One region of the Kitasatospora sp. NE20-6 genome, then DNA from elsewhere that is predicted to be linked to it. Evidence: riboswitches for the same ligand, from Rfam matches in the RefSeq annotation. Region 1 holds a riboswitch; each other region holds the start of a gene.
The links. A riboswitch is a leader RNA that binds a small molecule or an ion and turns the genes downstream of it on or off. The one in region 1 is predicted to bind cobalamin.
Positions count from the first base shown of each region.

Region 2: linked by a shared signal. The riboswitch ahead of SNE206_RS01515 (HoxN/HupN/NixA family nickel/cobalt transporter) and the one ahead of SNE206_RS17625 (cobalamin biosynthesis protein) in region 1 are both predicted to bind cobalamin.
Region 3: linked by a shared signal. The riboswitch ahead of SNE206_RS13055 (ribonucleoside-diphosphate reductase subunit alpha) and the one ahead of SNE206_RS17625 (cobalamin biosynthesis protein) in region 1 are both predicted to bind cobalamin.

Region 1 is NZ_BPRL01000020.1:91,659-95,929, forward strand. Features, by position in the region: gene SNE206_RS17620 (cobyric acid synthase) at 23-1,543, opposite strand; gene SNE206_RS17625 (cobalamin biosynthesis protein) at 1,540-2,517, opposite strand; cobalamin riboswitch at 2,601-2,794, opposite strand; gene SNE206_RS17630 (alpha/beta hydrolase) at 3,353-4,271, shown strand, end outside.
Region 2 is NZ_BPRL01000002.1:192,820-197,090, reverse strand. Features, by position in the region: gene SNE206_RS01520 (EamA family transporter) at 1-452, shown strand, start outside; gene SNE206_RS01515 (HoxN/HupN/NixA family nickel/cobalt transporter) at 554-1,669, opposite strand; cobalamin riboswitch at 1,701-1,908, opposite strand; gene SNE206_RS01510 (ArsR/SmtB family transcription factor) at 1,992-2,354, shown strand; gene SNE206_RS01505 (phosphatidylinositol-specific phospholipase C domain-containing protein) at 2,512-3,558, shown strand; gene SNE206_RS01500 (hypothetical protein) at 3,802-4,271, opposite strand, start outside.
Region 3 is NZ_BPRL01000012.1:22,251-26,521, forward strand. Features, by position in the region: gene SNE206_RS13045 (GlxA family transcriptional regulator) at 1-864, opposite strand, end outside; gene SNE206_RS13050 (GNAT family N-acetyltransferase) at 1,173-1,670, shown strand; cobalamin riboswitch at 1,807-1,937, shown strand; gene SNE206_RS13055 (ribonucleoside-diphosphate reductase subunit alpha) at 2,122-4,271, shown strand, end outside.

The DNA.
Region 1 (4,271 bases):
ACTCCATGCCTCCCGGCGCCGCTCACGGCGCACCCGGCGGGACGAACGGGAGGCCGGCCGGCGCCCCGCCCTCGATCAGCTTCCACAGCGCCTCGGTGTCGGCGTGCTCCTCGATCAGGTCGCCGAGCCGGTCGAGCCGTTCCTCGCGGGCGGCAGCGAACGACGTGTCCGGCGCGGGCACGAACGCCCGTCCGGCGAGGGCGGCCGCCTCGCGCAGCAGGGCCCGCCGGAAGCCGTCGTTCTCCAGCACGCCGTGCCAGGTCGTACCCCACACCGCGCCCGCCCGGCAGCCGTCGAGGGCGCGCCCGCGGCCGTCCGAGACGAACGCCTCGCCACCCTCGACGGCGACCACGCCGTGGTGGATCTCGTACCCCTCGACCCGCTCCCCGTACGCCTCGCCGACCGGGCGGGCGAGCACCTTCTCCCGGCCGAAGACGACCCGGGTCGGCAGCAGGGCGAGGCCCTCGACCGTGCCGGCCTTCGACTCGACCTCGTCGGTGATCTCCCGGGCGAGCATCTGGTAGCCGCCGCACACACCGAGCACCGGCAGGCCCGCCGCCGCCCGGGCGTGCACCGCGCGGTCCAGGCCGCGTTCGCGCAGCCAGGCGAGGTCGGCGACGGTCGCCCGGGTGCCGGGCAGGATCACGAGGTCGGCGTCGGCGAGCTCCTCGGGCCGGGTCGCCCAGCGCACCAGCACGCCGGGCTCCTGGGCGAGCGCGTCGACGTCGGTGAAGTTCGACAGCCGGGGGAACCGCACGACGGCGACCCGCAGCACGTCCGTGCCGTGCGGGGCGGCGACCGGGCCGCGTTCGGCGACGGTCGACAGGTCGAGCGAGTCCTCGGCGTCCAGCCACAGCCCGGGCAGCATGGGCAGCGTGCCCAGCACCGGACGGCCCGTCAGGCCCTCCAGCATCTCCAGGCCGGGCGCGAGGAGCCGCGCGTCGCCGCGGAACTTGTTGACGAACCAGCCCGCCACCAGCGCCTGGTCCTGCGCGGAGAGCAGCGCCAGCGTGCCGTACATCGCGGCGAACACCCCGCCGCGGTCGATGTCGCCGACGACCACGACGGGCAGGTTCGCGGCGGTCGCCAGGCCCATGTTGGCGATGTCGCGGTCGCGCAGGTTGATCTCGGCGGGCGAACCCGCCCCCTCGCACACCACCACGTCGTACCGGCCGCGCAGGTCGGCCAGGCACTCCAGGGCCCGTTCCAGCAGGACGGGCTTGCGCTCGCGGTAGTCGAGCGCGCCGACCTCCGCGACCGGCCGGCCGAGCAGCACGACCTGGCTGCGGCCGTCCGCACCGGGCTTGAGCAGCACCGGGTTCATCGCGGCCTCCGGCTCCACCCGGGCGGCCTGCGCCTGCATCGCCTGCGCCCGGCCGATCTCGGCGCCGTCCGCGGTGACGAAGGAGTTGAGCGACATGTTCTGCGCCTTGAACGGCGCGACCCGCACGCCCCGGCGGACCAGCCAGCGGCAGACCGCCGCCGTGACCACGCTCTTGCCCGCGTCCGAGGTCGTCCCCGCGACCAGCAGTGCCCGGCTCATCGGCCCACTCCTCCTGTCGTCCTGCGTGCACGGCCGCGGGCCCGGACGGCCCGGCCGGCGAGCGTGACGGCCAGCGCCAGCACACCGACCCGCCGGGAGAGCGCGCAGGCCCGTTCGATGTCGGCGGCGGCGACCGGCCGCAGTTCCGCGCCCAGGACGGGCCGGTGCTCGGTCCGTGTCCCGTACCGCAGCGTGCCCCCGAGACGGACGCCGAGGGCCCCGGCGAACGCCGACTCGGCCTGGCCCGCGTTGGGGCTGGGGTGGGCGGAGCCGTCGCGCCGCCAGACCTTCCAGGCGGCCCGCGGGTGCTCCGCCGCGGCGACGGCCAGCAGCGCCGTGAGCCGGGCGCCGGGCCAGCCGGCGACGTCGTCGAGCCGGGCCGACGCCCAGCCGAAGCGCGTGTGCCGCGGCGAGCGGTGACCGACCATCGCGTCCAGGGTGTTGACGGCACGGAAGGCCAGCAGCCCGGGCGTGCCGGCCAGGGCTCCCCAGGTGAGCGCGTTGACGACGGCGTCGGCGGTGTTCTCGGCGACCGACTCGACGACGGCGCGGGCGATCTGCTGCCCGTCCAGCGCGCTCGGGTCGCGGCCGCACAGGTGCGGGAGCCGCTCACGGGCGGCGGCGAGGTCGCCGGCCTCCAGGGCGCGGCCGATCGTGCGGGCCTCCCGGGTGAGCGAGGTGCCGCCGAGCACCGTCCAGACGGCGGCCGCGGCGAGCGCCGTGCGGGCCGGGCGGCTGCGCCCGAGGGCGCGTTCGGCGAGCACCGCCCCGGCGGTCACGGCGCCCACGCACAGCGCGGTGTACGCGGCGCCCGCCCCGCGGTGGTCGCGCCACAGGGCCCGTTCCAGCCGTCCGGCGGCGCTGCCGAACACGGCCACCGGGTGGCCCCGGCGCGGGTCGGCGAACGCGGTGTCGGCGAGGTACCCCGCGACGGCGCCCAGCAGATAGGGGGACGCCTGGGTCGGACGGCTCACCGCCCGGTTCCCCGGGCGGGGCGCAGCGGAGACCGCCGGGCAGCCTGCATGGCGTGCGTGTCCTCACTCAGGGTCCGCGCCCTGGATCGACGAACCGGCGGCGAGAGTCTCCTGGCTTCCGGGTCGGACACACCCCCGGGCCTTCCAACGGCCCTGTGGCGGACCGTCGTGACCATGTGTTCGGGCGTGCTCCCCGGTGACAGTGGCGGGACCGCGCCGGATTCGCACCGGCTTCCTCTGCATGCCTCCGTATGGCCCAGCGATATCACCACGCGCTCCGACCGGGAGTCAACCAAGCGTGCGGAGGGGTTGGTCACACACCGTCGCCGTCCGCGGGCCCCGCCGGTCCGTACGATCCTCCGGCCCCCGCACGGGGCCGGGCGCGGCCTGACGCCCGAACAGGTCGCCGACGGCATGGCCGCGCACGGGGTGCGGCTGCTGCCCGCGCACGTCCTCGCCCGGGGGAGCGGCGCGCTGCGGCCCTCCGAGGAGGAGTTCGTCGCGCCGGCCCGGGCACTGTGGTGCCCGCCCGTCCGGCTGATGAGCACGGGCCCCGCCTCGCTGCGCGACTTCCGGCCGGCCCGCGAGCTCACCCCGGCCGGGACGGCGCGGCGGACCGGGGAGCCGCCCCCGCGGCGGGCGCCCGCCCGCCGCTCGCCCGCCCGCCGGCGCCCGCCGACCGCTTCCGGGAGCTGCTCGCCGGGCGGCCCGGCGACATCCCGGTCCGGGCCCGCGCGGGGCGCCGCCGCCCGGACGGCCCGCCCGGGTGGCCGGAGGCCGCCTGCCGGGCGTGGACTGGGAGCGCCATGTCCGAAGCCAGCAGACCGGGGATGCCATGCGCAGCTGGGGAACCGCCACCGCCGTTGCTGCCGCCGTCGTCGGAGCCGGGGCCGCGGCCGTCCTCCTGGCCGGCCGTCGCGCCTCCGAACGGTCCGTCCGCCCCGGCTCCGCGGGCGGCGTCTTCGGGTCGGCCGGGGGCGTCCGCGTCCACCACGTGGGGCCGGACTCCGTCACCCTCACCCGCAGCGTCGAGACGGAGCGGCCCGGCCGCTACGCCCTGGAGTGGCCCGGCGGCGGGCACGCCGTCGTCGGCGAGGTGCTCGGCACCGCCCCGCAGAGCGTCACCCGCCGCCTGCTGTCGACCGGGGCCCCGCTCGCCGGCGGTGCCGAGGTGCGGGTGACCGCCCGCGTCGTGACCGGCGATCCGGCGTCCGCGCTCGGCCTCGACTTCACGGAGACCGCCGTCGACGGCGAGCTCGGGCCGCTGCCCGCCTGGCACCTGCCGGGCATGCGGGGGCTGTGGGTGGTGCTGGTGCACGGCCCCGGCGCCGACCGGCAGCAGGCCCTGCCCGTGCTGCCGCTGCTGCACGCACTGCGGCTGCCCGCGCTGGTCGTCACCCACCGCGGTGACGAGGGGGCGCCGCCCCCGCCCGACGGGCTGAGCCACTTCGGCGAGACCGAGTGGCAGGACGTGGACGCCGCCCTCCGCTTCGCCCGCGCCCACGGCGCCGACCGCGTGGTGCTGTACGGCTGGTCGCTCGGCGCCACCATGGCGCTGCACACGGCGGCCCGGTCGGCCTGGCGGGAGTCCGTGGCGGGCCTGGTGCTGGACTCGCCGGTGCTGGACTGGCACGCGACCGTGCGCCGCGAGGCCGCCCGGGCGGGCGTGCCGGCGCCGCTGGCGGAACTCGGCGCGCTGGCGGCCGAGGGGCGGACCCGGGTCGATCTGGCGGGCTTCGCCCGGCTCGCGGACG
Region 2 (4,271 bases), on a different contig from region 1:
CCGAGCGACGGGGCGGCGCCGTCGGCGCGCCCGTCCTGCTGCTCACCCTCGGCGCGGCCTTCGGCTTCGGCGCCGTCATGGCCCTCGTCGCCCAGGCCACCGTCGACGGCGGACTGCTCCTCTCGCTCTGCGTGCAGCGGCTGTGCAACGTCGCGGTGGGCGGCGCGGCACTCCTGGCCCTCCCCCGGGCATCCGCGCCCGGCGAAACCGGCGCACTGCGACGGAGCCTGCCCACGCTCACCGCCGTCGGCATCGCGGACGTGGCGGCGAACGCGAGCTACGCGGCGGCCGCCCACAGCGGATCCGTGGCAGTGGCCTCCGTGCTCGCCTCGCTGTACCCCGTGGTCACCGCACTCATGGCGCGTGGCGTTCTGAAGGAGCGGCTGCGCCCGGTGCAGGTGATCGGCGCGGGCCTGGCCGTGGCCGGCACACTGCTGCTGGCTGCGGGCTGACCTGATCGCGGCCGCCCGGACCCCCGCAGGAACGGGACGGCTCTCCGGGCCCGGAGCCCTGCAGCCGGTCGGCGCACCGCACGCTCCCCCGCGCTCCACGATCAGACCGTCGGCCCGGCAGCCCAGCGCTGCTCGACCCTGGCGAACCGCCAGTAGCCGATCGCCGCGGCCCAGACCACCACGAAGAGCCCGACGATCACGAAGCCGACGTTGTCGAGGCTCAGCCCGGCGATCCACCCGGTCAGCGGGTCGCCGAGGTCCAACTTCTCGTGCAGGACCGCCACCAACTCGATGGTGCCGATGACGAACGCCACCGCGATCGACAGGCCCGTGATGGTCAGGTTGTAGAAGACCTTCCGCACCGGGTTGGAGAAGGCCCACTGGTACGCAAAGTTCATGAACGTGCCGTCCAGCGTGTCGAACAGGCTCATGCCGGCGGCGAAGAGCAACGGCAGGCAGACGATCGCGTACCAGGGGAGCCCGGCGGCCGCGCCGGAGCCCGCCATCACCATCAGCGCGACCTCGGTGGCCGTGTCGAAGCCGAGCCCGAGCACCAGGCCGACCGGGAACATCTGCCCGGGCCGGGTGATCGAACGCGTGGCACGGCCGAGCACCCGGTTCATCAGGCCCCGCGACGCGAGTCGGCGCTCCAGCTCGGCCTCGTCGAACGTCCCCGCCCGCATCGCGCGGAAGACCCGCAGGATGCCGAGCAGGGCGACGAGGTTCAACGCGGCGATGAGATAGAGGAAGGCGCCCGACGCGGTGGTGCCGATGGTGCCGAGCACCTGGTGCGTGGTGGAGCCGTCGTCCATCAACGTGCCCGCGAGCTGCGCACCGCCGGCGACCAGGGCCGCCATCAGCACGACCATCGACGAATGTCCCAGCGCGAACCAGAAGCCCACCGAGACGGGCCGACGACCGTCGGCCATGAGCTTGCGGGTGGTGTTGTCGATCACGGCGATGTGGTCGGCGTCGAAGGCGTGCCGCATGCCGAGGGTGTACGCGGTGATGCCGAGGCCCGCACCGAACACCTGCGTGCCGACCTCGTACTTCTCGGGCACCACGAGGAGGAACAGCGTGCCGAACGCCACCACGTGCATCGCCAGGATCACCGCCATCAGGGCGGCGGTACGGACCGTGTCCTCCCGCCGCCAGCGGAATGCCGCAGCAGCGGGGGCTGTCGGCCCGGGGGCCGTACCGGTTTCGGGCAGGGTCATCTGCGGATCACGCTCCAGCACCTCGTGGAAAGTCGTCGTGAGATGCCGTGGCCGGTCTCCTGGCTCACGGGGAGGATCCGACGGTGCCCGTACCCGGCCTTCCCGGGCGCGCCAAGGCGCCCAGTGACACACGTGGGGTACGGATTGACTCCCCGTTCACAGTGGCGAGGGCCGCTCCGGACTGGGACCTCAGAGGTCCGACACCGGTCTTCCCGAACACCACGGCGGCTCCACCGTAGGGGTGACGGCACGACAGCTGCAAGCCTGCACACCTGCGCAGGTGTCGAAGATCACGGCAGGGCGGACTGCGAGAATGCCCGGCATGCACCTCGTCCCCGCGGACCGCGCACACCACCGCACCATCGACGGACACCAGGTCTGCGAAGCCATCGCCGCGATCGGTGACGCCGGCCATGTCCGGGCCTGGGCCGACCGCTTCGCGCTGCTCGCCGATCCCGGCCGCCTCGCCCTCCTGCTCGCCCTGCACCAGACCGGGCCGATGGCCGTCAGCGACCTGGCCGTCGCCTCCGGCATGCGTGACCCCGCCGTGTCGCAGGCGCTGCGGCTCCTGCGGGCCGCGGGCACGGTGGCCGGCGAACGGGACGGACGCATCGTGCGCTACCGGCTCACCGACGCCGTGATCGCGGAGCTCCTCGAACACGGGGTGCTCGGCCGCGCGGACTGAACACGCACATGACCGGCATGTCCTGACGGATGGTCATTGAGCAGATCCCTTCAGCCAAGTTTTCTTGTCATGTCACCTTGAAGCAGTCCTGGTACCCCATGCTTCCGGAGGCGGCTCGTCCGAGCCGCCGCCCTCATGCTCCTGACGAGGAGACACCGTGAAGCTTCGCCGTACCTTCGCCGTCACGCTGCTGGCCGCCGCCACCTGCCTGCTTCCGGCCCAGCAGTCCGGCGCCTCCACCGGCGGCAGCCTGCCGTTCGGCTCGGCCACCGCAGTCGGCATCCACAACACCTACGACACGGCTTCCTTCCCCTTCCTCGCCCAGGGCCTGGACACCGGCACGGGCATGATCGAGCTGGACGTCTGGACGGACACCGTCACCACCGAGTGGAAGGTCAGCCACTCCAACCCGCTCGGCAACGCCAACAACTGTGTGGCGGCGACCAGCGCTGCGCAGCTCTACAGCGGCGGCACCAACAAGAACCTCGAGTACTGCCTCGACGACATCCGCATCTGGCTGGGCGCCCACCCCTCCAGTGGCCCGCTGGTCGTCAAGCTGGAGCTCAAGGGCGGCTTTGCGGGCAACCGCGGCATGGGTGCCGCCCAGCTCGACAGCCTCATAGCCGCCCACCTCGGCAGTGCCGTCTTCCGCCCGGCCGACCTGCTCGCCAAGCCCGGCGGCGGCACCTACGCCACCCTCGACGACGCCGCCAAGGCGGGCAACTGGCCGACGCGCAGCGCGCTGTCCGGTCGCGTACTCGTGGACGTCATCCCCGGCACCGTCGAGGAGGGCAACCCCTTCGACACCCTGCACACCGACGTCGAGTACGCGCGCTACCTGCGGGACCTCGCCGCTGCCGGCAAGGTGGGCCAGGCGCAGGTGTTCCCGGTCGTCCACGGAGCCGCCTCCGGCGACCCGCGCTCCGCATACAGCGAGACCAGCATCCGGCCGTGGTTCGTGGTCTTCGACGGCGACGCGTCCGCCTACGTCGGTGGCATCGACACGTCCTGGTACGACAGCCGCCACTATCTGTTGGTCATGACCGACGCCCACAACGTCGCACCCGCGATCAGCGCCACCAGCCCGACAGCAGAGCAGGCCCGTAGCCGGGTCACCCAGCTCGCCGCCGCGCACGCCAGCATCGTCTCCAGCGACTGGCGGAGCCTGCCCGAGGTACAGGCACTCGTGCTGTCCCGGGGCTGACACAGCAACGCCCCAACCAACAGCCTCCCGGCGCACGGGCAAGGCGCACGGGCAAGGCGCACGGGCCCGCGAGGGCCCGGCTCGGACTCCGCCCGTGCACCGGGAGCCATCGTGATCAGGCGCCGAAAGCCGACCCTCCGTGATCGCGACGCACCGGGCCGGGCTGACCGGGCCGACCGGGCCGCGGAGCGGCAAGGGGCCCGCACCGCCCGCGCCTTGGCAGCCCGGCCAGGATCGTACGCGTCATGGCGCGCCGCCCTCTGGCGGCCGCGCACCCTGGACCAGCGCCTCGAACCGGCTCAGCGACCGCTTGGCCGTCCGCCTGGTCAGTGGCCGCAGCGCGGCACCGAGAACACCCGCGGCCGGTACCCGGAATGCGCCGAGAAAGGCGAACCGGGTGCCGTCCGCCTCCTCGACCGCAGCCATGCCGCCCAACAGGTAGCGGCTCTGCATCAGGCACCATCCGGGCCGCAGCTCGATGTCGAAGCGGGCCCGGAGCCGCGAATGGCCCACGACCACCGCCTCGCCGCCGTCCGGCGAGACGCTGACGGTACGGATGTCGGGCAACCACTGGGGCATGGCGCCGGCCAGGTCGGCCGCCACCGCCCACACGTCCTCCAGGGATGTGGGCAGCAGCGTCTCGTGCACCGCCGCACCCGGCACGGTGGTGGCGAGTACGCGCAGGGCCCGGACGGAGTCGAAATCGGCCACCG
Region 3 (4,271 bases), on a different contig from region 1:
GCCGAAGCCGCAGCGGGCGGCGACCGCGTCGACGGGTTCGTCGGTGCCCTCCAGCAGCCGCTGGGCGAGGAGGATGCGCTGGCCGGTCAGCCAGCGGTGCGGGGTGGTGCCGGTCTCCTGCCGGAAGCGGCGGGCGAAGGTGCGGGGCGACATGTGGGCGAGGGCGGCGAGGCTGTCGACGGTGGCGTCCTGGTCGAGGTGGCGGCGCATCCGGTCGAGGACGCCGGTGAGGGAGTCGACCCCCGGTTCGGGCAGCGGCCGGCTGATGAACTGCGCCTGTCCGCCCTCCCGGTGCGGGGCGACGACCATCCGGCGGGCGATCGCGCGGGCGACCTCGGCGCCCTGCAGCTTGCGCACGAGGTGGAGGCAGGCGTCGATGCCGGCGGCGGTGCCCGCGGAGGTGATCACCGGGTCCTCGTCGACGTAGAGGACGTCGGGTTCGACGGTGGTGAGGGGGAAGCGGCGGGCCATCTCGGCGGCGTGCCTCCAGTGGGTGGTGGAGCGGCGGCCGTCGAGGAGGCCGGCGGCGCCGAGGAGGAAGCTGCCGCTGCAGATGGAGAGGGCCCGGGCGCCGCCGTCGACGGCGGCGCGCAGGGCGTCGACCAGCACGGGCGGGTAGGTGTCGCGCAGGCCGGTGGCGGTGAGCACGACGAGGTCGGCGCCGGCGAGGCGTTCGGGGCCGTACGGGACGTCGACGGAGAAGCCCGCGTGGGTGCGCTTGGGCCCGGGGGTGTCGGAGACGAGGCCGAATTCGTAGACGGGCAGGCCTTCCTCGGCCCGGTCGAGTCCGAACACCTCGCAGGCCACGCCGAGTTCGAAGGGGTGGACGTCCTCCAGCACGACGGCGACGACGTTCTTCAGCATGGCTCCAGCATGGCGCTGGCAGGATTTCGATGCAAGTGGTCTTTCCTGCCACTCGTCGGTGCCGCGGCACCCGGCCAGAGTGGGGACATGACCTCCTCGATGCTCACCGACGCGACCGTCCTCCTCTCCGTCATCGGCGGCTTCGGCCTGATCGGCGCCCTCGTCGGCCGCGACGTCGACCGGAACTCCCGCCAGGGGCGCGACAACTGGCACCGTCCCGGCGGGTACCCGGCCGACCCGGACCTCCCCGGCCGCCTGCACGACACCCCGGCCGGTCCCGGCGTCCCCGGCGGCGGCAGACTGGACGGATGGACATCGTCATCCGCCGGGCCCTCGCCGAGGACCTCGCAGGGGCCGGAACCGTCACGGTCGAGGCCTTCGTCGCCGGCGGCCACACCGCGCCCGGCAGCGCCTACGCGGCCCGCCTCCGTGACGCCCGTCCCCGCAGCGAGGAGGCCGAGCTCCTCGTCGCCGTCGACCCGGCGGACGGGCGTGTCCTCGGCAGCGTGACCTTCGCCCCCGGCGGCACCCCCTGGGCGGACGTCGCCGGGCCGCACGAGGGGGAGATCCGGATGCTCGCCGTCGCCCCGTCCGCCCGCGGCCGGGGCGTCGGGGCGGCGCTCGTCACGGCGGCGGTGGACCGCAGCCGCGCGCTCGGACTCGCCGGCATGGCCTTCTCCACGATGGCGGACATGTCCGCCGCCCACCGCCTCTACGAGCGGCTCGGCTTCCGCCGCAGCCCGGACCGCGACTGGTCGCCCCGGCCGGGCCTCGGGCCGCTGATGGTGTACTCACTGACCTTCTGACGGCTGGGCCCGGCCCGTCCGGCGGACACGCAGCGTGTCCGCACGGGCGGGCCTCCGTTGTGCCGTCGCGGCCGGGCGCCATCAGGACGACACGTAACGTGCACAAGATATGGGGGCACATCAACGAGCGACCACTACATGTATGCTCACTCTCGCTGTCGACGCAGGGGAATCCGGTGGAAGTCCGGGACTGCCCCGCAACGGTGAGCGGCCCGCGACGCCGGGGACCGCACAGTCCGAGGACCTGCCGACGGTGTGCCACACGGCTTCCCCGCAGATGCCTTGAAGCACAGCAGTACCGTCCAGGCCACGCGGGTGGGCCGGGTAGACGACGCACGCCCCTTCGCGGTCCGGCGTGCCGTCCTCCCCTGCCACGCGCGGTCCGGGCAACGCCGCCGTCCGCTGCCGCCACAGGAGAGAGTGCGCCTTGACCGTCGCTGCCTCAGTCACCCTGCCCTCCCAGGGATCTGCCGGATCCGACCGGCCCGACCCCGGTGCTGCTCTGCTCCGGCTGCTCACCGACCGCAGCACCGATCTCCCCCAGGTGGACCCCGGCCACGTCGCCGCCGCCGCGCTGCGCGGCCGCCACGCCGGTTCGGACTTCGCCGAGCTGCGCGGGCTGGCCGTGGAGGCCGCCGCGTCGATGATCGCCGAGGACCCGCAGTACTCGAAGCTCGCCTCCCGGCTGCTCGCCCTGGAGATCCAGGACGAGGCCGTCTCGCAGGGCGCGGTGTCCTTCGCCGCCTCGGTCGCCGTCGGCCACGCCGAGGGCCTGATCGGCGACACCACGGCCGCCTTCGTCGCGAAGCACGCCGCCGCCTTCGACGCCCTGATCGACCGGCAGGGCGACGACCGCTTCGAGTACTTCGGCCTGCGCACCGTGCAGTCCCGCTACCTGCTGCGCCACCCGATCACCCGCAAGGTCGTCGAGACCCCGCAGCACTTCCTGCTGCGCGTCGCCGCGGGCCTCGCGGTCGGCGACACCGCGCAGTCGGTGGCCGAGGTCGCCGAGCTGTACCGGCTGATGAGCCGCCTGGAGTACCTGACGTCCTCGCCGACGCTCTTCAACTCCGGCACCAGGCACCCGCAGATGTCGTCCTGCTACCTGCTGGACTCGCCGCTCGACAACCTCGACTCGATCTACGACCGGTACGCGCAGATCGCCCGGCTCTCCAAGCACGCCGGCGGCATCGGCCTGTCGTACTCGCGGATCCGTTCGCGCGGCAGCCTGATCCGCGGCACCAACGGCCAGTCCAACGGCATCGTGCCGTTCCTGCGCACCCTGGACTCCTCCGTGGCCGCGGTCAACCAGGGCGGCCGGCGCAAGGGCGCCGCCTGCGTCTACCTGGAGACCTGGCACGCCGACATCGAGGAGTTCCTGGAGCTCCGCGACAGCACCGGCGAGGAGGCCCGCCGGACGCACAACCTCAACCTGGCGCACTGGATCCCGGACGAGTTCATGCGCCGGGTCAACGCGGACGCCGACTGGTCGCTCTTCTCCCCCGCCGACGTGCCGGAGCTCGTCGACCTGTGGGGCGCCGACTTCGACGAGGCGTACCGCAAGGCCGAGCAGGCGGGCAAGGCGGTGCGCACCATCCCCGCGCAGACCCTGTACGCCCGGATGATGCGCACCCTGGCGCAGACCGGCAACGGCTGGATGACCTTCAAGGACGCCTCCAACCGGGCCGCCAACCAGACCGCGCTGCCCGGCCGCACCGTGCACTCGTCCAACCTGTGCACGGAGATCCTGGAGGTCACCGACGACTCCGAGACGGCCGTCTGCAACCTCGGCTCGGTCAACCTGGGCGCGCACGTCGCCCCCGGCGCCACCGCCGCCGACCTGCTGAACGCGATGGACTGGGACCGCCTGGACGCCACCGTGCGCACCGCGGTGACCTTCCTCGACCGGGTCATCGACATCAACTTCTACCCGACCACCGAGGCCGGCACCTCCAACTCCCGCTGGCGGCCCGTCGGCCTGGGCATCATGGGCCTGCAGGACGTCTTCTTCCAGCTGCGGATCGACTTCGACTCCGCCGAGGCGGCGGCCCTCTCCACCCTGATCTCCGAGCGCATCATGCTCACCGCGTACGAGCGCTCCGCGGACCTCGCCGAGCAGTTCGGCCGCCACGAGGCGTACGGCGAGACCCGCGCCGCCCGCGGCGAGCTGCACATCGACCACTTCGGCTCGGCCACCCCGCGGTGGACGGAGCGCTGGGAGGCGCTGCGCACCCGCATCGCCGCGACCGGCCTGCGCAACTCGCTGCTGCTGGCGATCGCGCCGACCGCGACGATCGCCTCGATCGCCGGCGTGTACGAGTGCATCGAGCCGCAGGTGTCGAACCTCTTCAAGCGCGAGACCCTCTCCGGCGAGTTCCTCCAGGTCAACCCGTACCTGGTGCGGGAGCTGAAGGCGCTCGGCGTCTGGGACCAGCAGACCCGGGACGCCCTGCGCGAGTCCAACGGCTCCGTGCAGGAGCTCAACTGGCTGCCGGCCGAGGTCCGTTCGCTCTACCGCACGGCCTGGGAGCTGCCGCAGCGCGCGCTCATCGACCTGGCCGCGGCCCGCATGCCGTACATCGACCAGAGCCAGTCGCTGAA